4 regions of the Streptomyces sp. LMG1-1-1.1 genome follow, and region 1 is predicted to be linked to each of the others. Evidence: riboswitches for the same ligand, from Rfam matches in the RefSeq annotation. Region 1 holds a riboswitch; each other region holds the start of a gene.

Region 1 (7,422 bases):
AGGAGCCCGCCCGCCCCTTCCACGAGCACCAGGTCGTGATCGGCGGCGAGCTTCCTGGCCGCCTCGGCGACCTCCCGGGGCCCGACCGGGGCGAGACCGGCCCGCCGGGCGGCCGTACCAGGGGCCAGCGGCTCCGGGAAACGGCCCAGCTCGGCGGAGGTCACGGCGCCGGAGAGCCGGACGACCTCGTCGGCGTCGCCCCGCTCGTCCGGTCCGACTCCGGTCTGCGCCGGCTTCAGGACGGCGACTGACCGGCCCGCCGCGGTGGCCGCGGCGGCCACCGCGGCGGTCACGACCGTCTTGCCGATCTCCGTCCCCGTACCGCTGACGACGATGATTCCCACTGCTGCCCAGTCCTTCCGTTGAGCCCGCCGACCCCGGGGCCAGTGAGCTTGTCGAGTCCGCCGAGCCGGTGGGTCCGGCGCCCCTTTCGAGGCCGCCCGACCCAGGGGCCGGTGAGCCTTTCGAGTCCGCCGACCCAGGGGCCGGTGAGCCCTTCGAGCCTGCCGAGCCCCGGGAGCCGGCGAGCCTCTTGAGTCCGCTGTGCCCGGCTGACCGGTGAGCCTTGCTAGGCCGGCGCGCCCGGCGGTCCGGTGAGCCTTCTAAGCCCGCCGAGTTCGGGGGTCCTGTGAGCCGTTCGACCCCGCCGAGCCCAGGGGCCCAGTGAGCTGTTCGATCCTGCCGAGCCCGGGGGCCCGGGGAGCCGTTCGGCCCCGCCGGACCCCTGAGCCGGCCTAGTCGGTTCAGCCCGCCGACGCGGCGGCGCGGACGGCGGCGCAGATGCGGGCCAGGTCGTCGTTACCGGTCACGTACGGCGGCATGGTGTAGATGAGGTCCCGGAACGGGCGGAGCCACACGCCCTCCTGGATGGCCGCGCGTGTCGCCGCCTCCATGTCGACCTCGTGGTCGAGCTGGACGACGCCGATCGCGCCGAGCACCCGCACCTCGCGCACGCCCGGGAGGTCGCCCGCCGCGGCGAGCCCCTCCCGCAGGCCGGTCTCGATCCGCTTGACCTCGACCTCCCAGTCCTGGGAGAGCAGGAGGTCGAGCGAGGCGAGGGCGACGGCCGAGGCGAGCGGGTTCCCCATGAAGGTCGGCCCGTGAGCCAGGATCGGCACCTCGCCCTGCGAGATGCCGTCGGCGACCCGGCTCGTGCAGAGCGTCGCGGCCATGGACAGGTAGCCGCCGGTCAGCGCCTTGCCCACGCACATCACATCGGGGGAGACGCCTGCCTGGTCGGCGGCGAACAGCTTGCCCGTCCGGCCGAACCCGGTGGCGATCTCGTCGAAGACGAGCAGCACGTCGTGCGCGTCGCACGCCTCGCGGAGCACCCGAAGGTAGCCGGGGTCGTGGAAGCGCATGCCGCCGGCGCCCTGGACGACGGGTTCCACGACGACGGCGGCCAGCTCGTGCGCGTGGCGACCGATCTCCGTCCGCAGCAGTTCGGCGTAGGACTCCTCGTACGCGGCCGGCGGGGCGTCCACGAACACCTGCCGCTGAAGGACGCCCGACCACAGCTCGTGCATCCCGCCCTGCGGGTCGCAGACCGACATCGGCTGCCAGGTGTCCCCGTGGTAGCCGCCGCGCCAGGTGAAGAGCCGCTGCTTCTCGGGCCGGCCGAGTGAGCGCCAGTACTGGAGGCACATCTTGGCCGCCACCTCGACGGAGACGGAGCCCGAGTCGCTGAGGAAGACGTGCCGCAGCGGCTCGGGGGTGATCTCGACGAGCCGGGCGGCGAGCAGGACGGCCGGCTCGTGGGTGAGCCCGCCGAACATGACGTGGCTCATCTTCTCCAGCTGGCCGCGCACCGCCTCGTTGAGCACGGGGTGGTTGTAGCCGTGGATCGCCGACCACCACGACGACATGCCGTCGACCAGCTCGTCCTGACCCTCCACCGGTTCGGCGAGGCGGAGGCGCACTCCGGACGCGGACGCGACGACCAGCGGCTCCGCACGGCCCGGCATGGGGCCGTACGGGTGCCAGACGTGCGCCCGGTCCAGGGCGAGGAGTTCGTCGTTACGCATTCGGCGCCAGGTCCGTGCCGGCACCGCGGCGGCGTACCGCGACCAGGTCGGTCCGGGCGGCGTTCGGCGCGGCCTCGGCGGCCGGCGCCACAGCCGGCTCCTCCGCCGGCGCCTCAGCGTGACCGCCGCACGGACCGCAGCCGCCACCGGCGTGCGAGCCGCAGCCCGCGCCCTCGGCGGGCGCCTGCGCACCACAGCCGGCGCCCTCGGCGGAGCCGTGCGAGCCGCAGCCGCCGCCCGCCGCGGCGAGCGCGTCCGCGCGGTGCTTCGGCAGCGTGGTCGTGCCGGCGCCCTCCACCTCGAAGCCCGCGTCCGCGATCATGTCCAGGTCGGCCTGGCCGGCCTGGCCCTCGCTGGTCAGGTAGTCGCCGAGGAAGATCGAGTTCGCGATGTTCAGCGCGAGCGGCTGCATCGAGCGCAGGTGCACCTCGCGGCCGCCCGCGATCCGCACCTCGACGTCGGGGCAGACGAACCGGACCATCGCCAGGATCCGCAGGCAGCGCTGCGGGGTGAGGTTCCACTCCTTGGCGAGCGGGGTCCCCTCGAAGGGGATGAGGAAGTTGACCGGCACCGAGTCCGAGTCCAGCTCGCGCAGCGCGTACACGACGTCGACGAGGTCCTCGTCGCTCTCGCCCATGCCCGCGATCAGGCCCGAGCACGCCGACAGGCCGGCGGCGTGCGCCTTCTGCACGGTGTCCACCCGGTCCGCGTAGGTGTGGGTCTTGGTGATCCCCTCGTACGTCGCCTCGGACGTGTTGAGGTTGTGGTTGTACGCGTCGGCGCCGGCCTCGCGCAGCCGCTCCGCCTGGCCGTCCGACAGCAGACCGAGGCAGGCGCACACCTCGACGCCCTCGTTCTGCTCCTTGATCGCCTCGATGGTCTTGCCGACCCGCTCGACGTCGCGGTCCGTCGGACCGCGCCCGCTGGCCACCAGGCAGACCCGCTTGGCACCGCCCGCGACGCCCGCGGCGGCGGCCTGGGACGCCTCGTCCGGCTTCAGCCACGTGTACTTGAGGATCTCGGCCTTGGAGCCGAGCCGCTGGGAGCAGTACGAGCAGTCCTCGGGGCACAGCCCCGACTTCAGGTTGACGAGGTAGTTGAGCTTCACCCGACGCCCGAACCACTGGCGGCGCACCTTGCCGGCCGCCGCCACCACATCGAGCAGTTCGTCGTCGGAGGTCGCCAGGACGGCGAGCGCTTCTTCACGGGTCGGCAGCTCGCGCCGCAGCCCCTTTTCCACCAGCGTGTTCAGCAGGTCCATAACCGCAGATCCTTGCCTACCGCCCGCCCCCGGGCCAAGGAGGAACCGAACAAACGCCTCCGATTGAGGTGTGTGGATGACCACATCCCGACCTCGGCATGCTCCGGTTAGGGTCTGTGCGCTGCCTACAAAAGGATCGCCGTATGCCACAGGCCGACGACGCACGGGCCGCGGGCCCGCGCCGGACCGCGTTCGACTGGACCGACGCCGAGGCGCGCCGCCGGGCGGAGGCCGGTCTCGTCCGTACGCTGCGGCCCCGCGCGGCCGAGTCGGAGCTCCTCGACCTGGCGAGCAACGACTACCTCGGGCTCACCCGCCGCCCGGAGGTCACCGAGGCGGCGGCCGAGGCGGCACGGCGCTGGGGCGCCGGAGCCACCGGCTCGCGGCTCGTCACCGGCACCACCCGGCTGCACACCCGCCTGGAGCGCGAACTCGCCGACTTCTGCGGCTTCGAGGCGGCCCTGGTCTTCTCCTCCGGATACACCGCCAACCTGGCGGCGCTCACGGCGCTCGGCGGCCGGGACGCGCTGATCGTGTCCGACGCCGCCAACCACGCGTCGATCGTGGACGGCTGCCGCCTCGCCCGCGCCGAGACGGCCGTCGTCCCGCACACCGACCCCGAGGCGGTGCGCAAGACGCTGGAGGCGCACCCCGGGAGGCGTGCCCTGGTCGTCAGCGACTCCGTCTTCTCCGTCGACGGGGACAAGGCCCCGCTGTCCGAGCTCGCCGACGCCTGCCGTGCGCACGGTGCCGGGCTCGTCGTGGACGACGCCCACGGCTTCGGCGTCCTCGGTACGGGGGGTAGGGGGGCCCTGCACCAGGCCGGGCTCGCCGGGGACGAGGACGCCGTCGCCACCCTCACCCTCTCCAAGTCCCTGGGCAGCCAGGGCGGCGCCGTGCTCGGCCCCGCGCGGGTGATCGAGCACCTGGTCAACGCGGCCCGCACCTTCATCTTCGACACCGGGCTCGCCCCGGCCGCCGCCGGCGGGGCGCTCGCGAGCCTGCGGCTGATCGCCGCCGAGCCGGGCCTCGCCGAGCGGGCGCGTACCGTCGCGATCACCCTGCACCGGCTGCTCACCGACGCGGGCCTCACCTCTGCCAGGCCCGACGCGGCGGTCGTCTCGGTCCGCGCGCCCTCCCCGGAGGCGGCGCTGGCGTGGGCGGCGGACTGCCGCGACCAGGGCCTCCTCGTCGGCTGCTTCCGGCCGCCGTCGGTGCCCGACGGCATCTCGCGGCTGCGGCTCACGGCCCGCGCCGACCTGACGGACGCGCAGATCGAGCGGGCGGTGGCGACGATCCTGCGGACGGCGCCTGTCGTCTGAGCGGGTGGTGCCGACGATTCTGCGGACGGTGCCTGTCGTCTGAGCGGGTGGTGCCGACGATTCTGCGGACGGTGCCTGTCGTCTGAGTGGGCGGTGGCGACGCTCCTGCGGACGGTGCCTGTCGTCTGAGTGCGTGGTGGCGACGCTTCTGCGGAGCGCACCCGTCGTCTGAGTCGGCGGACCAAGCGCGTTCGCACGTCGCAGAGTTCACCGCTTCGGGCGACAGATGGGGACATATCTTGGTGGAACCCCGCCCCGGGCGGCACGATCGGTGGCACTCTGACGCGAAGCGCAATCCGGGGCAGTGTTCCCGGCGGGAAAGGGACAGCGTCGCCATGGCAGATCACCAGGAAGCATCCGTCACGCTGCCGAGCGAACCCGCCTCGGTCCCCACGGCCCGGCGGTACGTCGCGGAGGTGCTCGCCGGCTGGGGCCTCGACGATGGCGGCGACACCGCCGACGCGATCCGTCTGATCGTCTCGGAGCTGGCCACCAACGCCGTCCTGCACACCTTCGGCCAGTCGCCGACCTTCACGGTCGACGTACGGCTGGTGCGCGAGGAACTCCTGCACGTCGGTGTGACCGACAGCCACCCCCGCCGGCCCCGGCGCCTTCCGGCCGCGGTCCAGCAGGACAACGGCCGCGGCCTCGTCATCATCCGCTCCCTCGCGGCCGAGGCCGGTGGCCGCCTCTCCGTCACGCCGACCGAGGAGGGCGGCAAGACGGTCGCGATCACGCTCCCCTGGACGGCCGCCCGCGTGGCGATCTAGCGCGGGTGGAGGAGCGGGGCGGCGCCACCCCACTCCTCGCCGCGGTCCGGGGCCCGGCTCAGTGGCCGGGGGCCGTCAGCGGACGCGGCCGTAGTAGACCTTGGACGACCAGATCTTGTCGAGCTTCACCCAGGATCCCGTCTTGGGCGAGTGCCAGATCTTGCCGCCGCCGGCGTAGATCCCCACGTGGTAGACCCTTCCACCGGAGTGGAAGAAGACCAGGTCCCCCTGTTGTCTGCTGGACGCGGAGATGTGCCGGGTCTTGTTGTACTGCTGCTGCGCGGTGCGAGGCAGCCACTTGCCCGCCTTCTTGTACGCGTAGAGCGTCAGACCGGAGCAGTCGAACCGGGTGGGTCCGGTGGCTCCGTACCGGTACGGCGATCCCTTCTTCGATACGGCGACGCTCAGTGCCTTGTTCGCGTGTGTGGTCGCTGCCTGGGCCTCCGGCGCCGCTCCTGGTGCGAACAGCGTGCCGCCGACGGCGGCGAGGGTGAGAGCCGAGACGGCTCCGGCCCGGGACAGCAGGGACGGGACGTGCATCTGCGCAGTCATGCGCAACCCTTCGTCAGCCGCCTGCGAAGGATGACCTGTCGGGTTCGGGCTGGCGAAGATGCCCGGCCGCGGCTGCGGCTTCACCCCAAGGAACGGCGTCGCTGCCGGAACAGCGCGTACGTCCCGTAAAAATCGGGTCCTCCACTCCTGCCGATCCAATCCTGTCGACCAGACGTCCGGGACAGCGGCAGGACTCGGCGTCCGCCCGGACCGCCCCGCCGCGGCGGCGGGGGCTTGTCGTCGTCAGGGATCTTGACCCACTACATGGGCGAAAACCGAGTTGAAACGGCGATATGTGAGGCTCCTCACGACTGATCCGTTCGGGTGGACAGAAAGCCTTTGTGATCTTTGGAGGTTTGGCCGACGAGCCCCGTACCTGCGATGGAACGTTCGATTCCGCCAGATGTGTACACCTGCTGTGCAACTTGCCCACGTCGCATGTCGATTCGTCGACTACGCCGAACGGGGGAGGGATTCTGCGGCGCGCGTCGGCCGTACGGACCTTGACGCGACACGCCGGAATGTCAACTCGCGCGAGTGCGGGGAACGGTGACGCGGTCGGTCCGGCGCTCACCGTCCAACACCCGCAGGGCGCGCGCCAATGTCTCGGCGTGCACCTCACTCTCGCCCCGCATATGCATGAGCGTCAGGGCTTCGCACAACGCCTCGGCGCGTCCGACCAGGGCTTGTGCCGCACGGAGCGCCCCATAAGTATGCGAGCTTCTGGATGGGTTGATCCTCCCCAGGAGGTCGACGACTTCGAGGTACGCGTCGACGAATTCGCCCTCGGCCCGCGTCAGGGCGGGCAGGGGCGGCAGTTCGGGGACCACGGCCGCCTCACCGCGCCGCGCCGCCGGCGGAGCCCCGCCGGCTCGTGAGCACGTGGTCGACCAGGCCGTACGCGACCGCCGCCGGGGCGTCCAGGACCGTGAGGCGGTCGATGTCGGCGTCGATCCGTTCCCGGCTCCGGCCGGTGTGTTCGGTGAGCATCGCGGCCACCAGGGCCCGCAGCCGGAGCAGTTCGCTTGCCTGGAGGTCGAGGTCGCTCGGCTGTCCCCGCAGCGGCTCGTCCAGGGTGGGCTGTTCGAGTGTGATCCGGGCGCCGGGCAGCATCATGCGCTTGCCCGGGGTGCCGGCGGCGAGCAGGACGGCGGCGGTGAAGGCGGCTTGGCCCAAACAGGTGGTCTCCACGTCGCTGGAGAGCGTCCGCATCGTGTCGTAGATCGCGGTCATGGCGCTGATCGAGCCGCCGGGGGAGTTGATGTACAGCGAGATGTCCCGGCCCGGTGCCGCGTAGTCGAGGTGCAGCAGCTGGGCGATGACGTCGTTGGACGAGGTCTCGTCGATCGGGGTGCCGAGGAAGACGATCCTCGATTCGAGGAGTTTGGAGTACGGGTCGAGGGTCCGGGTTCCGAAGTGGGTCCGCTCCGTGAACTCGGGCAGGACGTAACGGGCGTCCATGGCGGGCACCTCCATCTGTAAAAAATGTACAG
Region 2 (7,422 bases), on a different contig from region 1:
GGCACGGGGCCCTGCTGATCGCGGACGAGGTGCAGACCGGCCTCGGCCGGACCGGCGACTTCTACGCGTACCAGCACGACGAGGGCGTCGAGCCGGACCTGGTCTGCGTCGCCAAGGCGCTCTCCGGCGGCTACGTGCCGGTCGGCGCCACCCTGGGCAAGGACTGGATCTTCAAGAAGGTGTACTCGTCGATGGACCGCGTCCTGGTCCACTCGGCGAGCTTCGGGTCGAACGCGCAGGCCATGGCGGCCGGGCTCGCCGTCCTGTCGGTCATGGAGGACGAGGGCACGGTCGCCCACGCCCGCCGGATCGGCGACCTGCTCTCCGGGCGCCTCAAGGAGCTCGTGCCCCGGTACGAGCTGCTGCACGAGATCCGCGGGCGCGGTCTGATGATCGGGATCGAGTTCGGCCGGCCGTCCTCCCTCGGGCTGCGCGGCCGCTGGACGATGCTCCAGGCGGCCCGCAAGGGCCTCTTCGCCCAGATGGTCGTCGTCCCGCTGCTCCAGCGGCACCGGATCCTCACGCAGGTCTCCGGCGACCACCTGGAGGTGATCAAGCTGATCCCGCCGCTGATCATCGACGAGGCGGACGTGGACCGGTTCGTCACCGCCTTCACGGCGGTCATGGACGAGGCGCACGGGGGTGGCGGGCTGATGTGGGACTTCGGGAGGACGCTGGTGAGGCAGGCGGTCGCGCAGCGCTGACGCGCACCGGCCGTCGGCTTCGACCGGCTTCGACCGGCTTTTGCCTCTGAGGCAAGAAACTTGCCTCAGAGGCATGTTCCTGGCGGAATGGACGCATGGACCACGTCCCCGGGGAAGCCTCCCCGGACCCCGACACCACCGGCGTCCTGCCCGACGTCGCCCCGCAGCTGCGGGCCCTGCGCCGCCGCCGGGGGCTCACCCTGGAGGCCGCCGCCCAGCGCGCCGGCCTCTCGCCCGCCCACCTCTCGCGGCTGGAGACGGGGAACCGGCAGCCCTCGCTGCCGATGCTGCTCGCGCTCGCACGCATCTACGGTACGACGGTGTCCGAGCTCCTGGGCGAGACACCGCCCGAGCGCGACCCCGTCGTGCGGGCCGGCCGCTCCGACCCCGTCGAGGCCGACGGCTGGATCTACCGCCAGGCCGGCGGCGCCGGCCGCGCCCTCCAGTGCCTGCGCGTGCACGTGCCGTACGCCACCCGGGCCGACATCGTGCGGGTCCACCCCGGCGAGGAGTGGATCCACGTCCTGGAGGGCCGGGTGCGGCTCGCGCTCGGCGAGGCCGTCCACGTCCTCGATCCCGGGGACAGCGCGCACTTCGACTCGCTGACCCCGCACCGGATCGGCGCCGCCACCACCGGCGGGGCCGAGCTCCTCTTCGTCCACACGCTGATGCAGAGTCCCGCGGCCGAGCTGTGCCTCGGCGACGGAACCCCGCACCTGCGCTGAACCCGCGTCACCCTTCCCCAGGAAAGGACCGACATGTCCGAGAAGTCCGCGCCTGTCACCGGCGAGGAGCGAGGAGAGGGCAAGTTCCCCAAGGGGCTCGTGCTCCGTCTCTTCGCCTATCTGATCGCCGGCCACCTCTTCGCCGGCTTCCTCTACCTGCTCTTCATGCTGGGCGGGCAGAACCAGTAGCGGCGGTCCCGCGGAGGCGGCCGGCGGCGGCGCGGGCGGCCGGAGGTCAGGCCTCCGTGAGCAGCTGCTCCCGCAGGCGCTCGCGGGTCTCCGGGGTCAGCTTCAGGCCCTCCGTGAGGTAGGTGTCCACCGTGCCCCAGGTCGCCTCGATCGTCTCGAAGGCGGCCCGCAGGTACTCCACCCGCGCGTCGAAGAGCGGGCTCAGCAGCTCCATCACCTCGGGCGACATCGCGTCGGGGGAGGTGGAGCTGCGGCGCACCTTGTAGCGGCGGTGCGGGTCGTTCGACTTCACGTAGTCGGCCTCGATCGCCTCCCGCTCGACCCCGACGGCGAGCAGCGTGATCGCGATGGAGAGCCCGGCGCGGTCCTTGCCGGCCGCGCAGTGCATCAGGGCGGGGACGCTCTCCTCCGCCATGGAGTGCAGGATGCGGCTGTGCTCCCACGCCCGCTCGACCACCATCTTCCGGTACGAGTCGGACATCCGGGCGGCCGCCTTGCCGTCGCCGAGGATCTCCCGCAGCTGCTCGATCTCGCCGTCGCGGACCAGCTTCCAGAACTCCTTCCCGTCGGCCGGGTCGTTGAGCGGTATGTTCACGTTCCGTACGCCGGGCAGCTCGACGTCCGCGCCCTCGACCTTCCGGTCGGCCTCGTTGCGGAAGTCGAAGACGGTGTGCAGTCCCAGCGTGGCGAGGAAGGCGGCGTCGCTCTCGGTCGCGTGGGCGAGGTGGCCGCTGCGGAAGAGACGGCCGGCGCGCACGGCGCGCCCGTCCGTCGTCGGCAGGCCGCCCACGTCCCTGAAGTTGCGGACCGCCGCCAGCTCGGGCTCGTTCGCTTCGGTGGGCGGGACCTGCGGAAGCTGCTGCGTCACGGATGCTCCTGGGTGTCGTCGTTCGGGTGCCCGACACGAGATCGGTTCCAGGGGCAATCATCCCGGTGGGGCGGTGCGGGCGCACCCCCTCGGACGGTAATGGGCGATCTGTCCGAATTAAGGCATTGGGGATAACGCGCCCTGGTTGCAGGCGAGATGGGTCGGGCCGCGTGAGCAGCGTCATAAAGGTGACGGATCGTGGCCGACCGTCCGGAGCAAATGCCGTGCGCAAAAAGGAAATCGAAGGACCGTCATCCACACAGGGTGACCGGAATTCGAGCCGAATGGCACGCCGGGGAATCCCCCTCGAAAACAGTGGCTTGTTCGCGCCGACCCCGCTCGTCTAGCGTCACCGTCAATCCGGTCGGACCGCCGAATCCTGCCACCGTCCGGAATTCACTCACCCATGTGTGGCAGGAGCGGGGGACCCAGGAAGTACGCCGGTCCCGCGATGCAGGACGGCTAGGGGTGAAGCCGCGTGAGAACGCGGCCGGGCATCTCCAGTCCGAACCCGACAGCTCACCTCGCAGGCGCCGGAGAGGAATTCGCCATGCCCGCGAAGGGTAAGCACCGCCGTCCCAGGATCAACCCCCTCACCCGTGGACTCGCCGTCGCCGGCACCGGTGGCGCCGTCGTCGCCCTCCCGCTCCTCGGAGCGACCGGGGCCCACGCCGCCGAGCAGTCCGCTCCGGCCGCCGTCCCGGCCCACGCCGTCACCGCCGCCGCGCAGGTGAAGGCCCCCGCCGTGGTCGAGGCCGCCCCCGCCGCCGCCAAGACGGCGCCGAAGACGTACTCCGTCGTCCGCGGCGACTACCTGTCGAAGATCGCCGCCGAGCACCACCTCGCCGGCGGCTGGCAGAAGCTGTACGCCGACAACCGCCAGGTCGTCGGCGAGAACCCCTCGCTGATCCTCCCCGGCATGAAGCTCACCCTCGGCGCCAAGGGCTCCGCGCCCGCCGCCCCGAAGAGCACCGCGCCCAAGGCCGCCCCCAAGAGCACGCAGAGCTCGAAGAACGGCGACACCCCGCGCGCCTCCCGCGGCAGCGAGCGCTCCTCCGCCCCGGCCGCCGCCACCACGGAGACCGCCACCTCGCAGTCCTCGCAGACCGCGCAGTCGTCGGGCTCCTCGACCTCCGCCTCCGGCTGGGTCACCCCCGTCGCCGGCGGCGGCTTCTCCACCCCGTACCACGCCTCCGGCTCGATGTGGTCCTCCGGCTACCACACCGGTGTCGACTTCATCGCCTCCTCCGGCACCACCGTCCGCGCCGTCGGCGCCGGCACGGTCGTCTCCGCCGGATGGAGCGGCGCCTACGGCAACGAGGTCGTCATCCAGCACGCCGACGGCAACTACTCGCAGTACGCCCACCTCTCCTCCCTCTCCGTCTCGTCCGGCCAGACCGTCACCGGCGGCCAGCAGATCGGCCTCTCCGGTTCCACCGGCAACTCCACCGGCCCGCACCTGCACTTCGAGATCCGCACCACGCCGAACTACGGCTCGGACATCGATCCGCTGGCCTACCTGCGCCAGCACGGTGTCGCCGTCTGACGCGGACGCCCCCCCGACGCGGACACCTCCGGCGGCCCGGCACGCGCGTGCCGGGCCGCCGCCGTATTCCGGCTTGGGAGAATCTTTATCGGTGGCATATGTCACCCTGCGTCAACCCCTCCTTACGGTCGCGTAGGTCACATCCGAAGAGGAAGGATGTGGTCCCGTGGCAGACGATTCGAGATCAACAGACAAGAACGCATTCGGGTCGTACGCGGCGATCGGTGACAGCTTCACCGAGGGCGTCGGAGACCCCGGGCCCGACGGGACGTACGTCGGCTGGGCGGACCGTTTCGCGGTCCTGCTCGCCGACGAGCTGCCGGAGCACGACGACTTCCGTTACGCCAACCTGGCCGTACGCGGGCGCCTCCTCGACCAGATCGTGGCGGAACAGGTCCCCCGGGCGAAGGAACTCGCCCCCGACCTGGTGACCTTCTGCGCCGGCGGCAACGACATCATCCGCCCCGGCACGGACCCCGACGACGTCGCCGAGCGCTTCGAACGCGCCGTCGCCGACCTGACCTCCGCCGTCGGCACCGTCATGGTGACCACCGGCTTCGACACCCGCGACGTGATCCTCCTCAAGCACCTGCGCGGCAAGATCGCCACGTACAACGGACACGTCCGGGCCATCGCCGACCGCTACGGCTGCCCGGTCCTCGACCTGTGGTCGCTGAAGTCCGTCCAGGACCGGCGCGCCTGGGACGACGACCGGCTCCACCTCTCCCCGGACGGCCACACCCGCGTCGCGCTGCGCGCCGCCCAGGTCCTCGGCCTGCCCGTGCCCGCCGACCCGGACCAGCCCTGGCCCCCGGTCCCCCCGCGCGGCACCCTCGAAGTCCGCCGCGACGACATCCACTGGGCCAAGGAGTACCTCGTCCCGTGGATCGGCCGCCGCCTCCGCGGCGAGAGCTCCGGCGACCACGTCGAGGCCAAGCGCCCCGACCTCATGCCCCTGTAGTCCGGGGGAGGGCCGGCGGGGGAACGACGGCGGGGATCCGCTCCAGCACCCCGCCGGCGAACACGTCGTACAGCGGCAGCGTCTCCAAGTGGACGTAGCCGATGTGGCAGTCGCAGACGGCGAGGGGACAGGCCCGGGGGCGCAGGGCGGCGCGGTACGAGCCGTCGTACAGGTTCCCCAGCTCCGCCCTGACGAAGTGGCAGCGGCGGACCGTCCCCTCGCCGTCCACCGAGATCACCGACTCGCCCGTGCGGCAGGGCAGACCCGCCGACCGGTGCGGATGTCGGCTGTACGGGAAGAGCGGGTCGATCCCCGTCCACTCCGCCGCCTCCGCGTCGGTGTACGTGTGCCCCTCCGCCGCGTTCACCCAGAGGTACACGTGCGGCGGCAGCGCGGCGCGCAGCCGGCGGGCGTCCGCCGCGTGCTCGGGCAGCCCGACCACGCCGACGCTGAACCTGATGCCCCGCCCGGCTAGGTCGAGGCACTTCGCGAGGAAGCGCTCGTACGGCGTCTGGCCCGGGTGGTACGTGCACCAGAGCGCCACGGTCCCCGGGTCCGCCTCCGCCAGCCAGTCGGTGCGGCAGCTCAGATTGGTCTGGATGGCCACCCGCTCCACGTGCGGCAGCCGGGAGAGCCCGACCAGCGCCCGCCGGTACCAGGAGCGCACGAGCCCCTCGCCCCACGGCGTGAAGAGGACCCGCAGCCGGTCACCGGTCTGCCCGGCCGCCCACCCGGTGAACCGTTCGAGCGCCGCCCGGTCCGCGCGCAGCAGCTCGGGGGTGTCCCGCCGCTTCGCGAACGGGCAGTACGGGCAGTCGAAGTCGCACGAGGAGAGCGGGCCCCGGTACAGCACGGTCAGGTCCATGCCCGAGGACGGGTCCGGGTGCACGCCGGCCCGCTACTTCGCCTCGTACGCGGCCATCGCGGCCCGTACGGCGGGGGAGAAGAGCTCGGGGCCGAGCCCGTCCGAGTGCGCGAGCCCCTCGGGCGACAGCCGCAGCAGCCCCGCCGGCGCGTCCGTGTCCAGCCAGCCGAACGCCCCGAAGCGGGCGAGCTCCGGGCCGAAGTCGGCCAGGGGAGAGGAGCCGAACCGCTCCTCGTACCCGTCGACGGGCATGCCCTCCGCCTGGAGGAGCGACTGGAGGAGGTGACGGCGCCTCGCCTCCGCCTCCGTCATCCCGTAGCCGTGCCGGGCGCGGGAGAAGTCCTCCGTCTCCGTGTAGACGTCGATGATCGAGCGGATCTCCCGCATGCCGACGGCGTAGTCGAAGGAGTAGTGCAGGGCCGAGGTGTACGAGCGGGCCCCGCAGCCCAGGCCGATCATGCCGTCCGTCTGGCAGGCGTGGTCGTCGGGTCCCGCGGGCCCGGCGTCCGCGCGGCGGAACATCCGCATCGACACCTGCTCGTAGCCGTGCGCGAGGAGGTGGTCCCGGCCGTACCGGTAGAGGCGGAGCCGCTGCTCGTCCCAGGCGCGGTCGGCGGCCGCGGGGTCCTGGAGCCGGTCGAGGCCGGTGAGCGGGCGCACGTACAGCGGATAGAGGTACAGCTCCTCGGGCCGCCAGGCGAGGGCCGCGTCCAGGGAGACCCGCCAGGACCGCTCCGTCTGGCCGTCGATCCCGTAGATCAGGTCGATGTTGAGCACGGGGACGCCGCTGTCCCGGATCCGGCCGAGCGCGGCCTCCACGTCGGCACGGCGCTGCGGCCGGACCGCCGCCCGCGCCTCGGCCTCCACGAAGCTCTGCACGCCGATGCTCAGCCGGGTCGCGCCCCGCTCGGCGAGCAGGGCGAGCCGGTCGGCCGTCGCGGTCGCGGGCGAGGTCTCCACGGACAGCGGCACCGCCCGCAGGTCCACCCCCATCCGCTTCTCGGCGATGTCGCAGAGCCGCTCCAGCTCGCCGGCGGTCAGGAAGGTGGGCGTGCCGCCCCCGAAGGCGGCCGTAGTGAACCGCACCGGGCCGCCGTCGCCGAGGGCCTCGCGTACGGCCGTGGCCTGGCGGTCCAGCGCGTCCAGGTACCGGGTCGTCAGCCCGTCGGGGGCTCCGACGCGGGTGAAGAGGTTGCAGAAGCCGCAGCGGACCTCGCAGAACGGTATGTGCGCGTAGAGGGAGAGCGCGTCCTTCGGCTCGTCCGCCCAGAGGCAGGCCAGCTCCGGGAGCCCGGGGAGCTCCCGGTACGCCGTCTTGTGCGGGTAGGCGTAGACGTAGCTCCGGTACGGGCGGGGGTCGGGGGTGCTCACGCGGCGGCCTCCTGGTCGGGTCCCGGCAGGACGAACTGCGCGTACGGCACGGTCCACACGACCTCGTGGCCGAGCCGGTGCCCGATGTGGCCGTCCTCCCCGTACGCGGTGCCGTGGTCCGAGCAGACGATGGCGAAACAGGGACGGCGGCTGCTCATCGCGGCGAAGAGCCGCCCGATGTGCCGGTCGACGT
Region 3 (7,422 bases), on a different contig from region 1:
CCCGGCGTGTACGACTCGGGGTTGGCGACCACGCGGCTGACGACGACCGACGAGATCCGGTCGAGCTTCACGGACTCGGTGGACGTCGTGGCGTACGGGGTCGGGGAGCTCGTGTCGGCGGCCTGCTCGTCGGTGTGGCTGACGATGAAGCGGTGCGGCGTCAGGACGAGGACGGTGACGTGGCGCCGGACCTCGTTCGCGTCGAAGGTGGTCTCCTGGTGGACCACGTACGACGCGACGGCCTCGCCGCCGACGGCGGCCTCCACCGCCTCGGCCACGAGGGCCGGGTAGTAGCCGCTGCGCTCGATCGCCGCGCGCAGCCCCTGGGTCGTCGTACCGCTCTTTGCCATGGACTCCATCCTACGGGGCCTCGGGCCCCCTCCGGCCCCGTCAGTAACTCGGCAGGCTGCGCGGACCGAGGTCGGTACGGGGCGGGGGCGGGGCCAGCCGGACGGTGGCGCCGAGGACGGAGAGTCCGCGGGGTGCCACCACCACCGGCTCCAGGGAGACGGCGACCACCTCGGGGTGGTCGTCGACCAGCCGCGAGACGCGGAGCAGGAGCTCCTCCAGGGCCGGGGTGTCGACGGGTGCGGAGCCGCGCCAGCCGAACAGCAGCGGCGCGGTGCGCAGGGAGCGGACGAGTTCGGCGACGTCCCGGTCGGTGGCCGGGACCAGTCGGTGCGCCGTGTCGCCGAGCAGTTCGGAGGCAGCGCCCGAGAGGCCGAAGGAGAGGACGGCGCCGACGGCCGGGTCGATGGCGGAGCGGACGACGGTGTCGACGCCCCGGGGCACCATCGCCTGGACGACCGGCAGGAGCTCCTCCGGTTTGCCGAGGACCTCGGTCAGCTCGGCGTACGCCGTGCGGAGCTGCTGCTCCGACGCCAGGTCGAGCCGGACGCCGCCGAGGTCGGGGCGGTGGCGGAGGTGCGGCGCGGTCGTCTTCAGCGCGACGGGGTAGCCGAGCCGGGCGGCGGCCGCGACGGCGTCGTCGGGGGTGGGTGCGGGCAGAGTCGGCAGCACGGCGATCCCGTACCGGGCGAGCAGTTCGCCGGTCTCGTCGGGGCCGAGGGTCACTCCCCGGACGTCCGCGTCGTCGACGGCCCGGTCGCCGAGCGTCCGCTCGATGAGCGCGGCGGCCCCGGCCTCGTCGATGTCCTCGTACTCGGGGACCCGCCCCGGCTCGGCCGCCTGCCGTCGCCACTGCCCGTACCGCACGGCCTCGGCCAGCGCCCGCACGGCCCGCTCGGCGGCGGGGTAGGCGGGGATCGTGGCGGGCGCGGCGGGAGGGGCGGTCGTGTCGGACGTCACGTCCGCACCCGGCGTCGCCTGCGTGTCCGGCGTGACCTGAGTGCCGGGCGTGACCTGAGTGTCGGGCGTGATTTGAGTCCCGGACGTCACCTGAGCGCCGGGCGTGACCTGCGTGCCGGACGTCACCTGAGTGCCGGTCGTCACCGCCTGGTCCGTGCGGCGGGGGGCGGGGCGGGCTCCGGTCGGTGCGCCGCCGCGGCCCGCCGGGGCCGGCCGGGTGCTGGTCGCCACCGCGAGGGCCTCCGCGAGGCCGCCCATCTCGACGTGGACGACGACGACGGGCTTGGTGGGCGCGGGGGCGGAGGCGACGGCCTCGCGGAGGGCGGCCGCGAGGACCTCGCCGTCGCCGAACTCGGTGGCGCCGTTCTCGCCGACCCAGGGGATCGCGGTCACGACGACCGCGTCGGAGGTCTCGTCGGCGAGCGCGGCTGCCAGCGCGTCCCGGAAGTCCGCCGGGACCGCCGCCGTCGTCAGGTCGAGCGGCCGCAGCGGGCGCAGTCCCTCCGTGAGGCAGGCGTCGTACGTGAGGAGGCCGAGCGACTCGGAGTTGCCGAGGATGGCGACGCGGGGCCCGGCGGGCAGCGGCTGGGCCGCCAGGAGCATTCCGGCGTCGACGAGTTCGGTGATGGTGTCGACGCGGATCACCCCGGCCTGGCGGAGCAGCGCGGAGACCGTGGCGTGCGGGATGCGGGTGAACGGCACCCGGTGGCCGGGCGGGGCGCTGCCGCTGTGGCGGGCGCCCTTGACGACGACGACCGGCTTGACGGCGGCGGTGCGGCGGGCGAGCCGGGTGAACTTGCGGGGGTTGCCGATCGACTCCAGGTAGAGGAGGACGACGTCGGTGCCGGGGTCGTCGTACCAGTGCTGGAGGAAGTCGTTCCCGGAGACGTCGGCGCGGTTGCCGGCCGAGATGAAGGAGGAGAGGCCCGCGCCGTGCCGGTGGAGTCCGGCGAGGAGCGCGATCCCGATCGCGCCGGACTGGGCGAAGAGCCCGATGCGCCCGGCGGCGGGCATCTGCGGGGCGAGCGAGGCGTTGAGCCGGACGTCGTCGGCGGTGTTGATGATCCCGAAGGCGTTGGGGCCGATGATCCGCATGCCGTACGAGCGCGCCTGCCGTACGAGTTCACGCTGGCGGTCGCGGCCGGCCGGGCCGCTCTCCGCGTATCCGGCGGAGAGGACGACGAGGCCGCGCACCCCGTGTTCGCCGCAGTCCGCGACGGCTTCCGGGACCCGCTCGGCGGGGACGGCGACGATCGCCAGGTCCACCGGCTCCCCGATGGCGCCGACGGAGGCGTGGGCGGGGACGCCGTCGAGTTCCGCGGGGCCGTCGGTGAGGGCGGCGTTCACCGCGTACACGCGTCCGGTGAAGCCGGCCCCGATCAGGTTGCGCAGCACGGTCCGGCCGACGCCGCCGGGCGCGCGTCCGGCGCCGACCACGGCGACGGACCGGGGGGTGAGGAGCCGCTGTACGGAGCGCGCCTCGGCCCGCTGTTCCCGCGCGCGCTGGACGGCGAGGGAGCGGTCGGTGGGTTCGAGGTCGAGGTGGAGGCGGACGGAGCCGTCCTCGAAGCTGCGCTTCTGGGTGTAGCCGGCGTCCGTGAAGACCTTGATCATCTTGTTGTTGGCGGGGAGCACCTCAGCGGCGAAGCGCCGGATGTCCCGCTCGCGCGCCACGGCCGCGATGTGTTCGAGGAGGGCGGAGGCGACGCCGCGCCCCTGGTGGGCGTCCTGGACGAGGAAGGCGACCTCGGCCTCGTCCGCCGGGGCGGAGGCGGGCATCCCCCGGTCGTCGATGCGGTCGTAGCGCACGGTGGCGATGAACTCGCCGCCGACCGTCGCCGCGAGTCCCACCCGGTCCACGAAGTCGTGGTGGGTGAAGCGGTGGACGTCCTTGGCGGAGAGGCGCGGGTAGGGCGCGAAGAAGCGGTAGTACTTCGACTCGTCCGAGACCTGCTCGTAGAAGCTCACCAGCCGGTCGGCGTCGTCGGCGGTGATGGGCCTGATGCGCGCGGTGCCGCCGTCGCGCAGGACCACGTCCGCTTCCCAGTGGTCGGGGTAGACGTGCTCCGGCGGGGCCGGTCGTTCCGCCGCTTCCGACTGCTCCGACGCGCTCTGCATGGGGTCAGCCTACGGCCGCGACACGACCGTGGCACCGCTCGCGCGGCGGGTGCGCGCCGTGCAAGGTAGGGAGGGCCGAGAGGCGGTCCGGTCCGGGCCGAAGGTCGGCGCGAGCACCACACAGCACATGAGAGACTGGTCTAGACAACCCGCTTGAGACCCGAAGGGCAACACCATGGCTGAGCGCCGCGTCAACGTCGGCTGGGCCGAGGGCCTGCACGCCCGCCCCGCGTCCATCTTCGTCCGTGCCGCCACGGCTTCCGGCGTGCCGGTGACGATCGCCAAGTCCGACGGCACCCCGGTGAACGCCGCTTCCATGCTCGCGGTGCTCGGGCTGGGCGCGCAGGGCGGCGAGGAGATCGTCCTCGCGTCCGAGGCCGACGGCGCCGAGGCCGCCCTCGACCGTCTCGCGAAGCTGGTCGCCGAGGGTCTGGACGAGCTCCCCGAGACCGTCTGATCCGGTCCCCCCGCACGACGAATGGCCGTGGCCGCCGAAATTCCGGCGGCCACGGCCATTCGCATTCTCCCGGTCATTGTCCCGGTCAATGTTTCGATCAATGCCCCGATCAGTGTCCCCGTCGATGTTCCGGGCAGCACTAATAGCGCCGCGCGAATACCTCTTCTTTGTATACGGTGCGCACGTTAATTCCGGACGCTCGCCGTGTTGACTGCATGTTGCGAAACCCTCACACGGCCCCGCTCCGGCCTTTTGAGCCGATGCAGCGGCAGTGAGCGTTCCGCGTGCAGCGCGGTCAGCGCCCTGGCCCGCTCGGCGTCACCGCGCGCCACCGCGTCCACGATGGCGCCGTGCTCGGCCCAGGCCTCCACCGGCTGGGCGGGCGAGTCCACCGCGTACATCCAGGCGATCTTGTGCCGCAGCTGGGTGAGCAGCGCCGTCAGGGCGGGGCTGCCGGAGGCCTGCGCGAGCGTCTCGTGGAACCAGCCCCCGAGCGAGCGCAGATCCTCGCCCTGGCCTCGCCTGGCCCGCTCCTGACCCAGCCTGACCAGGCCCCGCAGCACCTTGAGGTGGGCGTCCGTGCGGCGCTGCGCCGCCCGCGCGGCCCCCAGCGGTTCGAGCAGCGACCGCATGTCGAGCAGGTCGGCCGCCTCCTGGTCGGTGGGCTCGGCGACGTGCGCACCCGCGTGCCGGCGGGTCACGACGAAGCCCTCGGACTCCAGCGTGCGCAGGGCCTCGCGGACCGGCACGCGCGAGACCCCGTACCGGCGGGCGAGTTGTTCCTCGGTCAGCCGGCCGCCGCGCTCGTAGACGCCGGAGACGATGTCGTCCCTGATCGCCGTGCATACCGAATGCGCGGGAATGCGCATGTCCGACCTCCGCCTTGGTCCGCGCGAGACAATTCGAGCGGCGCCTGTTCTGCGCCTGATCATCGACTCTATTGCAGCGCGCCGGGATTTCCGATGCCCCGGCGGAATCCATGGCATTGTTCCACCGACTTACGAGCAGCGAAAAGCCCCGGCTCAGTACGAGCCGGGGCTTTTGCGACGCGGTGCGGAACCGGGCCGGGCGATGTCAGACGCGGACGCCGCGGGCGCGGAGGTACGCGATCGGGTTGATGTCGGAGCCGTACTCGGCGCTCGTGCGCGCCTCGAAGTGGAGGTGCGGGCCGGTCGAGTTGCCGGTCGAGCCGGAGACGCCTATCTGCTGGCCCGGCTCGACGGTCTGGCCGACGTGGACCCCGATGGAGGAGAGGTGCCCGTACTGCGTGTACGTGCCGTCGTTCATCCGGATCACGATGTTGTTGCCGTACGCGCCGCCCCAGCCGGCCTCGACGACGGTGCCGGAGCCCACGGAGGCGACCCGGGTGCCGTAGGCGGCGTGGAAGTCGACGCCGGAGTGGCTGCCCGAGGACCAGAGCGAACCACCGGTCTTGTAGCCGGTGGAGACGTACGAGCCGGCGACGGGGAGCTGGAAGGAGGCCAGGCGGCGGCGCTCGGCCTCGCGGGCGGCGCGCTCGCGCTCCTGGCGGATCTCCTTGGCGCGGGCCTCGGCCTTGCGCTTCGCCTCGGCCTTGACCTTCGCCTGGGCGACGGCCTCGACGGCCTCCTGCTCCTGGGCGGCGGCCTGGGCGTCGATCCGGTCCACGAGGGAGTCCTCGGTGATGACCTGGGTGAGGCCGGTGTCCTCGGCGGAGCGGTGGTCCGTGTCGGCGGCGAGCGCCGGGGAAGCGAGGGTTCCGATGACGCCGGTGGTGGCGAGCGTCGCGACGCCTGCGATGCCCACGCTGCGGCGCGCCATCCGGCTCGGACCACGATGCTTCCCGGTGGCACGGGTGAACGCCATGTAGTGGCTGATCCTTTCCTTCCTTCTCGCCTACCGGGTTAGCTGACGGGTTCGGAGCAGGAAGGTCTCCTACGGGCCCCTCCGTACGGGACGAAGGCGTCCGATTCACCCCAGGGACTCATGTGGGTCCCCGGCTCCCCAGGCTCGCGCCTGACGGGGACTCGGCGATGACTGTCCGATGCCGCGGCTGCGGCACGTGCAACTGACGAACAGCCGGACAGACGCTATGCGGATCGTCTTTCAATCACCAACCACACACGCATTTTGTAAGACATGCCACAGGGCAAAGAGTCACCCTTGCCGTCAATACGGACAAACCGAAGGGCCCCGGCGAACATGCCGCCGAGGCCCTCCCGTTGTCACGCCGAAGCCGGAATCAGCCGGTCACGACGGTCACTTCGCCGATGCCGAGCTCCCGCACGGGCTCCGCGATCTGCGCCGCGTCACCCACGAGCACCGTGACGAGCCGGTCCACGGGGAAGGCGCTGACCACGGCCGCGGTCGCCTCCACCGTGCCGGTCTCGGCCAGACGCGCGTACAACTGGGCCTGGAAGTCGTCCGGGAGGTGCTGCTCGACCTGGTCGGCGAGCGTCCCGGCGACGGAGGCGGCCGTCTCGTACTTGAGCGGCGCGACCCCCACCAGGTTCTGCACGGCGGTCTCGCGCTCGGCGTCGGTCAGCCCCTCGGCGGCGAGGGTGCGCAGCACCTGCCACAGGTCCTGGAGGGCCGGACCGGTGTTGGGGGTGTCGACGGAGCCGCTGATGGCGAGCATCGAGGCGCCGTTCCCCTCGGCGTCCGAGCGGAGCACCTGCCCGAACGCCCGCACGCCGTACGTGTAGCCCTTCTCCTCGCGCAGGACTCGGTCGAGCCGCGAGGTCAGGGTGCCGCCGAGGCAGTACGTGCCGAGGACCTGGGCCGACCAGACGCGGTCGTGCCGGTCGGGGCCGATCCGGCCGATCAGCAGCTGGGTCTGGACGGCGCCCGGGCGGTCCACGATGACGACCCGTCCGGTGTCGTCGGCGGTGATCGGCGGCATCGGGAGCGGCTCGGCCGGCTCACCGGTCCAGGCGCCCAGCGTGTCCGCGAGGACCTTGTCGAGGTCGACGCCCGTCAGGTCGCCGACGACCACCGCCGTGGCCGTGCCGGGCCGGACGTACGCGCCGAAGAAGGCGCGGACGGCCGCGGCGTCGATCGCGGCGACGGTCTCCTCGGTGCCCTGGCGCGGCCGGGACATCCGGGACTCGGCCGGGAACAGCTCCTTGGAGAGCTGCTTGGCGGCGCGGCGGGCCGGGTTGGCCGTCTCGTGCGGGATCTCGTCGAGACGGTTGCGCACCAGGCGCTCGATCTCGGTGTCCAGGAACGCCGGGGCGATCAGGGCCTCGGAGAGCAGCCCGAGCGCCTTGGGCAGCCGGGAGACGGGGACCTCCAGGGAGACCCGTACGCCCGGGTGGTCGGCGTGCGCGTCGAGCGTGGCGCCGCAGCGCTCCAGCTCGGCCGCGAACTCCTCGGCGCTGCGCTGGTCCGTCCCCTCGGACAGCGCGCGGGCCATGATCGTGGCGACGCCGTCGAGACCGGCGGGCTCCGCGTCCAGCGGGGCCGGCAGGAAGAGCTCCACGGCCACGACCTGCTGGCCGGGGCGGTGGCTGGTCAGCAGCGTCAGGCCGTTGTCCAGCTTCCCGCGGTCCGGGGCCGGG
Region 4 (7,422 bases), on a different contig from region 1:
GGACTGCGCCGGCGGCCGGACGGTCCTGCTGCTGCCGTCCGGCGAGGGCGACCGCGCGCTGACCGACGGCCTCGCCCGGCTCGCCGGCTCCGGCCGGTACGCGATGCCCGACCTGGAGCTGCTGCCCGGCTCGTACGACCTGCCCGGCGCCCGCCTCCTCGACCTCGTGCAGATCATGGACCGCATCCGGCGCGCCTGCCCGTGGTCCTCGCAGCAGACCCACAAGGGACTCGCCAAGTACGGCATCGAGGAGGCGTACGAACTCGTCGAGGCGATCGAGGACGGCGACCGGGACGAACTGCGCGAGGAGCTCGGGGATGTCCTCCTGCAGGTCGTCTTCCACGCCCGGATCGCCGAGGAGGACCCGGAGGAGCCGTTCTCCGTGGACGACGTGGCCGCGACGATCGTCGAGAAGCTGATCCACCGCCACCCGCACGTCTTCGGGGACGAGACCGCCGAGACCCCCGAGGAGGTCAAGGCGCACTGGCTGCGCACCAAGGCGATCGAGAAGAAGCGCGAGTCCGTCACCGACGGCGTCCCGCTCGGCCAGCCCGGCCTCGCGCTGGCCGCGAAGCTGGCGGGCCGGGTACGTGCCGCCGGTCTCGACGTGGAGCTCCCGGCGGGCGAGGGCATCGGGTACGAGCTGCTCGCCCTCGCGGCCGGGGCCGAGGCGTCCGGGGCGGACCCGGAGGCGGCACTGCGGGCGGCGGCCCGCACGTACCGCGAGGCGATCCGCGCGGCGGAAGGGCTCTGAGCGGGGCGTAGCCCCCGCGGGGAGGCCGGGCGCCGACGCGCCGGGCGTGACGGCCCCGGTGCTCGGCCCGGATCCGGCGTCCGGTTCAGTGGTCGCGTGGGGCCCGGGCGTCCGGGTTGTGCCAGACGGGGGCCGGCGGGCCGAGGAGGCGCTCGGCGGCGGTGCCGGGGCGGGTGGTGAAGCGGCCCACGAACGGCAGGGTGTCGTGGTGGGTGCGCGCCGGGTCGGTGCCGAGTTCCTCCAGGACCTCAACGACCTCGGTCACGAAGGCGGGCGGGCCGGCGAGGTAGACGTCGTGGGACGACCAGTGGACACAGGCCCGCAGGGCCTGGACCAGCCGCTCGGTCGCCTGGTCGCGGCGCTGGCGGGGCGCGGCCGTGATGTAGGTGACGCTCAGCGCGGGGAGGCGTTCCTTCAGCAGCTCGGCCTCCGTACGCGCGTAGAGGTACTCCTTGGCGCGGGCCACGACGAACAGCCGCCCCTCGAGTGCCGGCTCGTCCGCGGCGGCCTCCTCCAGGAGGGCCTTCACCGGCGCCCAGCCCGTACCGGCGCATATATAGGTGCGGAGTCCGCCCGGCGCCGTCCGGGCGGTGAGGCCGCCGCCGGGGGCGCTGAGCCGCAGGACCTCGCCCGGGCCGGTCTCCTCGACGAGCGCGGTGCTCATCGCGCCGCCGGGGATGCGGCTGACGTGCAGGTCGACGGTGCCGTCGGAGCGCGGCGCGTTGCCGAGGGAGTAGGTGCGCCAGACGCGGGGGACGCGCAGCGAGCTGACGCTGACGTACTGGCCGGGGAGGTACGGGAGCGGCTGACGGGGGCGGAGCGTGAGGACGGCCAGGTCGTCGCCGTACCGCTCGTGGCGGACGACGTCCGCGTCCCACCAGGACGGTTCGCCGGCCGCCGCGGCCTCGTCCGCGCCGGCCAGCATGAGGTCGGCGACCAGGCCGTAGGCCTCGGTCCACGCCTTCTCGGCCTCCAGGTTCCAGGCGGAACCGGCGGCGTGCGCGAAGGCGGCGAGCAGGCTGCCGCCGACGGCGGCGTACAGCGCGGGGGAGGCGAGGAACTTGCGGTGGTCGCGGCCCAGCTGCCCGAGGTAGGGGCCGAGGCCGGGGTCCTCCAGGTGCGTCACCACATGGGTGAGCGCGGCGAAGAGCCGGTCGCGCTGCGGGAGCATGTCCGCGGGGAACAGCTCGCGCACACCCGGGTTGTTCCAGAACAGGTGCGAGTAGAAGAAGGTGACGGCTTGTTCGGCGCGTCTCTCGACGACGGCGAAGGTAGCTCTGAGCAGCTGGGGGTCCACCGACAAGAATCTAGGGCACGACCTGTACCCCTTGATCACAGGTTCTCCACGAACGTGCCTTCCCGGGGTATCCCTGTACGGTCGTGCCGTGCGTACGACTCCCGGCCCCGCCTCCGCCCCCGAGCTCTTCACCTGGGAGTTCGCGAGCGATCCGTATCCCGCCTACGCCTGGCTGCGCGAGCACGCGCCCGTGCACCGGACGACGCTGCCCAGCGGGGTCGAGGCCTGGCTCGTGACCCGGTACGCCGACGCCCGGCAGGCGCTGGCGGACCAGCGGCTCTCGAAGAACCCGGCGCACCACGACGAGTCCCCGCACGCGAAGGGGAAGACGGGCATCCCGGGCGAGCGCAAGGCCGAGCTGATGACCCACCTGCTCAACATCGACCCGCCGGACCACACCCGGCTGCGGCGGCTGGTGTCGAAGGCCTTCACCCCGCGCAGGGTCGCCGAGTTCGCGCCGCGGGTGCAGGAGCTGACCGACGGGCTCATCGACTCGTTCGCGGAGCGGGGGAGCGCCGACCTCATCCACGAGTTCGCGTTCCCGCTGCCCATCTACGCGATCTGCGACCTGCTCGGCGTGCCGCCGGAGGACCAGGACGACTTCCGGGACTGGGCCGGGATGATGATCCGGCACGGCGGGGGGCCGCGCGGCGGGGTCGCGCGGTCGGTCAAGAAGATGCGCGGCTATCTCGCGGAGCTGATCCACCGCAAGCGCGAGGAGTCCGGCGAGGACCTCATCTCGGGGCTCATCAAGGCCTCCGACCACGGCGAGCACCTCACCGAGAACGAGGCCGCCGCCATGGCCTTCATCATCCTCTTCGCCGGTTTCGAGACGACCGTGAACCTCATCGGCAACGGGGTCTACCAGCTGCTGCGCCACCCCGGGCAGCGCGAGGGGCTCCAGGCCTCGCTCGCGGCCGGGGAGCAGGGGCTCCTGGAGACGGGCGTGGAGGAACTGCTGCGGTTCGACGGGCCGGTGGAGATGGCGACCTGGCGCTACGCGACGCGGGCGCTGACCATCGGCGGGCAGGAGATCCCGGCCGGGGACCCGGTGCTCGTGGTGCTCGCCGCCGCGAACCGGGACCCGGCGCGGTTCGCGGGACCGGACGTGCTGGACCTCACCCGGCGGGACAACCAGCACCTCGGGTACGGGCACGGCATCCACTACTGCCTGGGCGCGCCGCTCGCCCGCCTGGAGGGGCAGACCGCGCTGGCGACCCTGCTGACTCGCCTGCCGGACCTGCGACTTGCGGTCGACCCGGACGAACTGCGGTGGCGCGGTGGGCTCATCATGCGGGGATTGCGCACGCTTCCGGTGGAATTCTCCCCTTCCGTACCCCTCCAGTGAACTGACGATTCATCAGAACTGTGATCTTCGCGTGATCGCCGGTCCATCGACTTGTGACGAGCGTTCGAATACGGCTACGTTCACCGCAGTCTTCAGCCGTCACGCGAAAGGCGCTTCTATGCGTTCCGGGAACGGACGACACCGTCGCCCCCGTCAGGCCCCCGCCCTCGTCGTCGCCGCAGGTGTGACCGGATCCGCCATGGCGCTGCCGCTGCTCGCCACGGGGTCCGCCTCCGCCGCCGACGCCTCCACCTGGGACCGGGTGGCCGAGTGCGAGTCCGGCGGCCAGTGGAGTGCCAACTTCGGCAACGGCATGTACGGCGGACTCCAGTTCACCCAGGACAGCTGGGAGCGCAACGGGGGTCTGGCGTACGCGCCCAGCCCCGACCTCGCCAGCCGCGCCCAGCAGATCGCGGTGGCCGAGAAGGCCCTTGCCAAGGGCAGCACCGAGTGGGCCACCTGCGCGCCGATCGCCGGCCTGACGAACGACGGCAAGGGCACCGGGGTGGACCCGGGCCCGACCTCCGTCCCGAAGGCCCCCACGGGGCCGGTCGCCGAGTCGAACCGGACCGACGGCCTCCCGGCGGGCTCCGCCGACGCCGCCGGGGAGGCGAAGACGGCCACGGCCGTCCCGTCGCCCGTCGCGCCCGGCACGCCGGGGACCCCGGACGCCTCGGTCACCCCGGGAGTGCCCGTCACCCCCGGTACGCCGACGACTCCCGGCACGCCTGATGAGTCCGTTACGCCCGGTACGCCCGTTTCCCCCGATGGGGCGGAGGGTGACGTGCCGTCGGCCACGCCGGGTTCCGGCAAGCACCGGGGCGAGGCCGCTCCGGAGGAAACCGGCAAGCCGGGCAGCTCGGGCGAATCGGGTAGACACGCATCTTCCACGGACAAGCTGGCTGAAAACGCCTCCTCGACGCCCTCGGCTGACGGTGCGAAGAATTCGAACGCAACGGACAGTCAGGACACTTCGGGCGCGTACACCGTGCAGCCCGGCGACAGCCTCTCCGATATCGCGCAGTCGAACGAACTGCCGGGAGGGTGGACGGCCCTCTATGACGCCAACCGTCAGACGGTGGGCGCCGATCCGGACCTGATCCTGCCTGGTCAGAGCCTTGAGCTGACGACGGATCCGGCTTCGGTCGAGGGGTAGTTCAGGGCTGTATGTCCGGTTCTGGGCAAGTGAGACATGGGTCTCTTCGCCTCAACTGGCGTGTCCTGTCCGTAACCTTTGCCTCCGTCACCTCTCACCTGCACAAACGCCCCCCACCGGAGGGCAAGTAAGGGCGATATTTCCGCAATCGGCCTCTTTGAACTTCCGGTGGGTCTGTGTCTACGGTCGTAACCGCTCGCCACCGCGGGCCCCGTCGACCGAAACGCCGAATCCTGCCGTCGGCCGATGGGAACAGTCGTCGCGTCAGCGCCGAAGGCAGGAGTGGGGGACCCAAGGTAAGTGCCGGTCCCGGCCGTTGAGACAGACGGCCGAAGACCGGCTTGGGGTGAAGCCGCGTGCTAGGACACGCGGCCGGGCAACTTTCCGGCCCGAACCCGACAGCTCACCTCACAGGCGTCGGTGAGGAGAATCTCCATGCTGTTTTCCGGCAAGGGCAAACACCGTCGTCCCTCCAAGGCCACCCAGGTCGCCACGCTCGTCGGCGTCACCGGTGTCGCCGTCGCCGCCCCGCTGATGACCGCGGGCACCGCGTCGGCCGCCACGGCCTCCGAGTGGGACCGCGTCGCCCAGTGCGAGTCCGGTGGCAACTGGTCCATCAACACCGGCAACGGCTACTACGGCGGCCTGCAGTTCTCGGCCTCCACCTGGGCCGCGTACGGCGGCACCGCCTACGCCTCGACCGCCAACCAGGCTTCGAAGTCCCAGCAGATCGCCATCGGCGAGAAGGTCCTCGCGGGCCAGGGCAAGGGCGCGTGGCCGAGCTGTGGCGTGGGCCTCTCGGGCGCCGCCTACACCGGTGGCACTACCGAGGCTCCCCAGCGCACGGCCACCGAGCCGACCACGCGCAGCGAGCAGCGCCAGGCCCCGAAGAAGGCCGAGGCCACCAAGAAGGCCGCCTCCGCCAAGAAGGCCACGGCCCGCAAGACCGTCACCACCCCGGCCGGCACGACGGTCAAGAAGGGTGACGGCGAGTACCGGGTCGAGGCCGGCGACACGCTCGGCACCATCGCCCAGGAGCACGGCGTCAAGGGCGGCTGGGAGAAGCTCTACGACCTGAACAAGGACGTCGTCGCCGACGCCGACCTCATCTACGTGGGCCAGCAGCTCCACCTGAAGTGAGCCTGACGACTCTCCCGCGGTGACCACCCCGGTCCGGCGTGCCTTCCCCCCGTGCACGCCGGACCGGGGTTCCGTCGTGTCGGACCCCTTAATGAGGGCCCGTAGCGGGGCCCCGGCGGTTACCGTCCAGTAGATCTGAGGCCCTTCGTCCCCATGTGCGTGCCCTTGGGTCCTTTTTCGTCCCAGGGTGCGGGCGCCCGGCTGGCTGGAGCCCCCGAGGCGGTTAGGCTCTTGTCGCAAGGCCAAGCGACCTGCATCGACCTTGCGTCACATCCAGCGTCACATCCCAGAAGGAGATGCTCGTGCCGTCCATCGACGTCGTCGTAGCCCGGGAAATCCTGGACTCCCGAGGCAACCCCACGGTCGAGGTCGAGGTCGGCCTCGACGACGGCAGCACCGGCCGTGCTGCTGTTCCGTCCGGCGCCTCCACCGGTGCGTTCGAGGCCATCGAGCTTCGCGACGGTGACCCCAACCGCTACCTGGGCAAGGGTGTCGAGAAGGCCGTCCTCGCCGTCATCGAGCAGATCGGCCCGGAGCTCGTCGGCTACGACGCCACCGAGCAGCGGCTGATCGACCAGGCCATGTTCGACCTGGACGCCACCGAGAACAAGGGCTCGCTCGGCGCCAACGCCATCCTCGGCGTCTCGCTCGCCGTCGCGCACGCCGCCTCCGAGGCCAGCGACCTCCCGCTGTTCCGCTACCTCGGCGGCCCGAACGCGCACCTGCTGCCCGTTCCGATGATGAACATCCTCAACGGTGGGTCGCACGCCGACTCCAACGTGGACATCCAGGAGTTCATGATCGCCCCGATCGGCGCGGAGTCCTTCTCCGAGGCCCTTCGCTGGGGTGCGGAGATCTACCACACGCTCAAGGGCGTGCTGAAGCGCAAGGGCCTCTCCACCGGCCTCGGCGACGAGGGCGGCTTCGCCCCGAACCTCGAGTCGAACCGCGCCGCCCTCGACCTCATCGTCGAGGCCATCAAGGAGGCCGGCTACACCCCGGGCTCCGACGTCGCGCTGGCGCTCGACGTCGCCGCGTCCGAGTTCTACAAGGACGGCACGTACGAGTTCGAGGGCAAGTCCCGCTCGGCCGCCGAGATGACCGAGTACTACGAAGAGCTCGTCGCCGCGTACCCGATGGTCTCCATCGAGGACCCGCTGTTCGAGGACGACTGGGCGGGTTGGAAGGTCCTCACCGACAAGCTGGGCAGCAAGGTCCAGATCGTCGGCGACGACCTCTTCGTCACCAACCCGGAGCGCCTCGCCCGCGGCATCGAGGAGGGCACCGCGAACGCCCTCCTGGTCAAGGTCAACCAGATCGGCTCGCTGACCGAGACCCTCGACGCCGTCGAGCTGGCCCAGCGCAACGGCTTCAAGTGCATGATGTCCCACCGCTCCGGCGAGACCGAGGACGTCACCATCGCCGACCTCGCGGTCGCCGTGAACTGCGGCCAGATCAAGACCGGCGCCCCGGCCCGCTCGGACCGCGTCGCCAAGTACAACCAGCTGCTGCGCATCGAGGAGATCCTCGACGACGCCGCGGTCTACGCCGGCCGCAGCGCCTTCCCGCGCTTCAAGGGCTGAGCTCTCCCCAGAGCGGCTTACGCGCTCGGCCTCCGGAGAATCGAACCGGGAGCAAAGGCGTAGCGAAGCGAAGCGTCCCCGTACTCGGTCCCGTACCGTGTGCGGGGACGTCCGCGTGAACAGGGGAGGCGACACGACATGGCC

The links. A riboswitch is a leader RNA that binds a small molecule or an ion and turns the genes downstream of it on or off. The one in region 1 is predicted to bind cyclic di-AMP.
Region 2: another riboswitch for cyclic di-AMP. It lies ahead of MRBLMG1_RS01535 (M23 family metallopeptidase); the one in region 1 lies ahead of MRBLMG1_RS06810 (C40 family peptidase).
Region 3: another riboswitch for cyclic di-AMP. It lies ahead of MRBLMG1_RS14880 (M23 family metallopeptidase); the one in region 1 lies ahead of MRBLMG1_RS06810 (C40 family peptidase).
Region 4: another riboswitch for cyclic di-AMP. It lies ahead of MRBLMG1_RS22000 (transglycosylase family protein); the one in region 1 lies ahead of MRBLMG1_RS06810 (C40 family peptidase).

Annotation. Positions count from the first base shown of each region.
Region 1 is NZ_JBFPNH010000015.1:63,486-70,907, forward strand. Features, by position in the region: gene bioD (dethiobiotin synthase) at 1-344, opposite strand, end outside; gene MRBLMG1_RS06790 (adenosylmethionine--8-amino-7-oxononanoate transaminase) at 744-2,024, opposite strand; gene bioB (biotin synthase BioB) at 2,017-3,285, opposite strand; gene MRBLMG1_RS06800 (8-amino-7-oxononanoate synthase) at 3,429-4,607, shown strand; gene MRBLMG1_RS06805 (ATP-binding protein) at 4,943-5,377, shown strand; gene MRBLMG1_RS06810 (C40 family peptidase) at 5,453-5,929, opposite strand; cyclic di-AMP (ydaO/yuaA leader) riboswitch at 5,933-6,114, opposite strand; gene MRBLMG1_RS06815 (hypothetical protein) at 6,454-6,759, opposite strand; gene MRBLMG1_RS06820 (ATP-dependent Clp protease proteolytic subunit) at 6,767-7,405, opposite strand.
Region 2 is NZ_JBFPNH010000001.1:365,170-372,591, forward strand. Features, by position in the region: gene MRBLMG1_RS01515 (aspartate aminotransferase family protein) at 1-704, shown strand, start outside; gene MRBLMG1_RS01520 (helix-turn-helix domain-containing protein) at 800-1,429, shown strand; gene MRBLMG1_RS01525 (DUF6126 family protein) at 1,463-1,618, shown strand; gene MRBLMG1_RS01530 (tyrosine-protein phosphatase) at 1,665-2,486, opposite strand; cyclic di-AMP (ydaO/yuaA leader) riboswitch at 2,878-3,034, shown strand; gene MRBLMG1_RS01535 (M23 family metallopeptidase) at 3,037-4,032, shown strand; gene MRBLMG1_RS01540 (SGNH/GDSL hydrolase family protein) at 4,199-4,993, shown strand; gene MRBLMG1_RS01545 (STM4011 family radical SAM protein) at 4,980-5,858, opposite strand; gene MRBLMG1_RS01550 (STM4012 family radical SAM protein) at 5,892-7,229, opposite strand; gene MRBLMG1_RS01555 (STM4013/SEN3800 family hydrolase) at 7,226-7,422, opposite strand, start outside.
Region 3 is NZ_JBFPNH010000025.1:57,357-64,778, forward strand. Features, by position in the region: gene MRBLMG1_RS14860 (DUF5998 family protein) at 1-350, opposite strand, end outside; gene MRBLMG1_RS14865 (GNAT family N-acetyltransferase) at 391-3,426, opposite strand; gene MRBLMG1_RS14870 (HPr family phosphocarrier protein) at 3,602-3,883, shown strand; gene MRBLMG1_RS14875 (GntR family transcriptional regulator) at 4,069-4,752, opposite strand; gene MRBLMG1_RS14880 (M23 family metallopeptidase) at 4,958-5,728, opposite strand; cyclic di-AMP (ydaO/yuaA leader) riboswitch at 5,741-5,905, opposite strand; gene MRBLMG1_RS14885 (M16 family metallopeptidase) at 6,105-7,422, opposite strand, start outside.
Region 4 is NZ_JBFPNH010000037.1:45,995-53,416, reverse strand. Features, by position in the region: gene MRBLMG1_RS22020 (nucleoside triphosphate pyrophosphohydrolase) at 1-754, shown strand, start outside; gene MRBLMG1_RS22015 (globin domain-containing protein) at 840-2,051, opposite strand; gene MRBLMG1_RS22010 (cytochrome P450 family protein) at 2,140-3,399, shown strand; gene MRBLMG1_RS22005 (transglycosylase family protein) at 3,518-4,555, shown strand; cyclic di-AMP (ydaO/yuaA leader) riboswitch at 4,814-4,987, shown strand; gene MRBLMG1_RS22000 (transglycosylase family protein) at 4,991-5,695, shown strand; gene eno (phosphopyruvate hydratase) at 5,992-7,278, shown strand; gene MRBLMG1_RS21990 (FtsB family cell division protein) at 7,417-7,422, shown strand, end outside.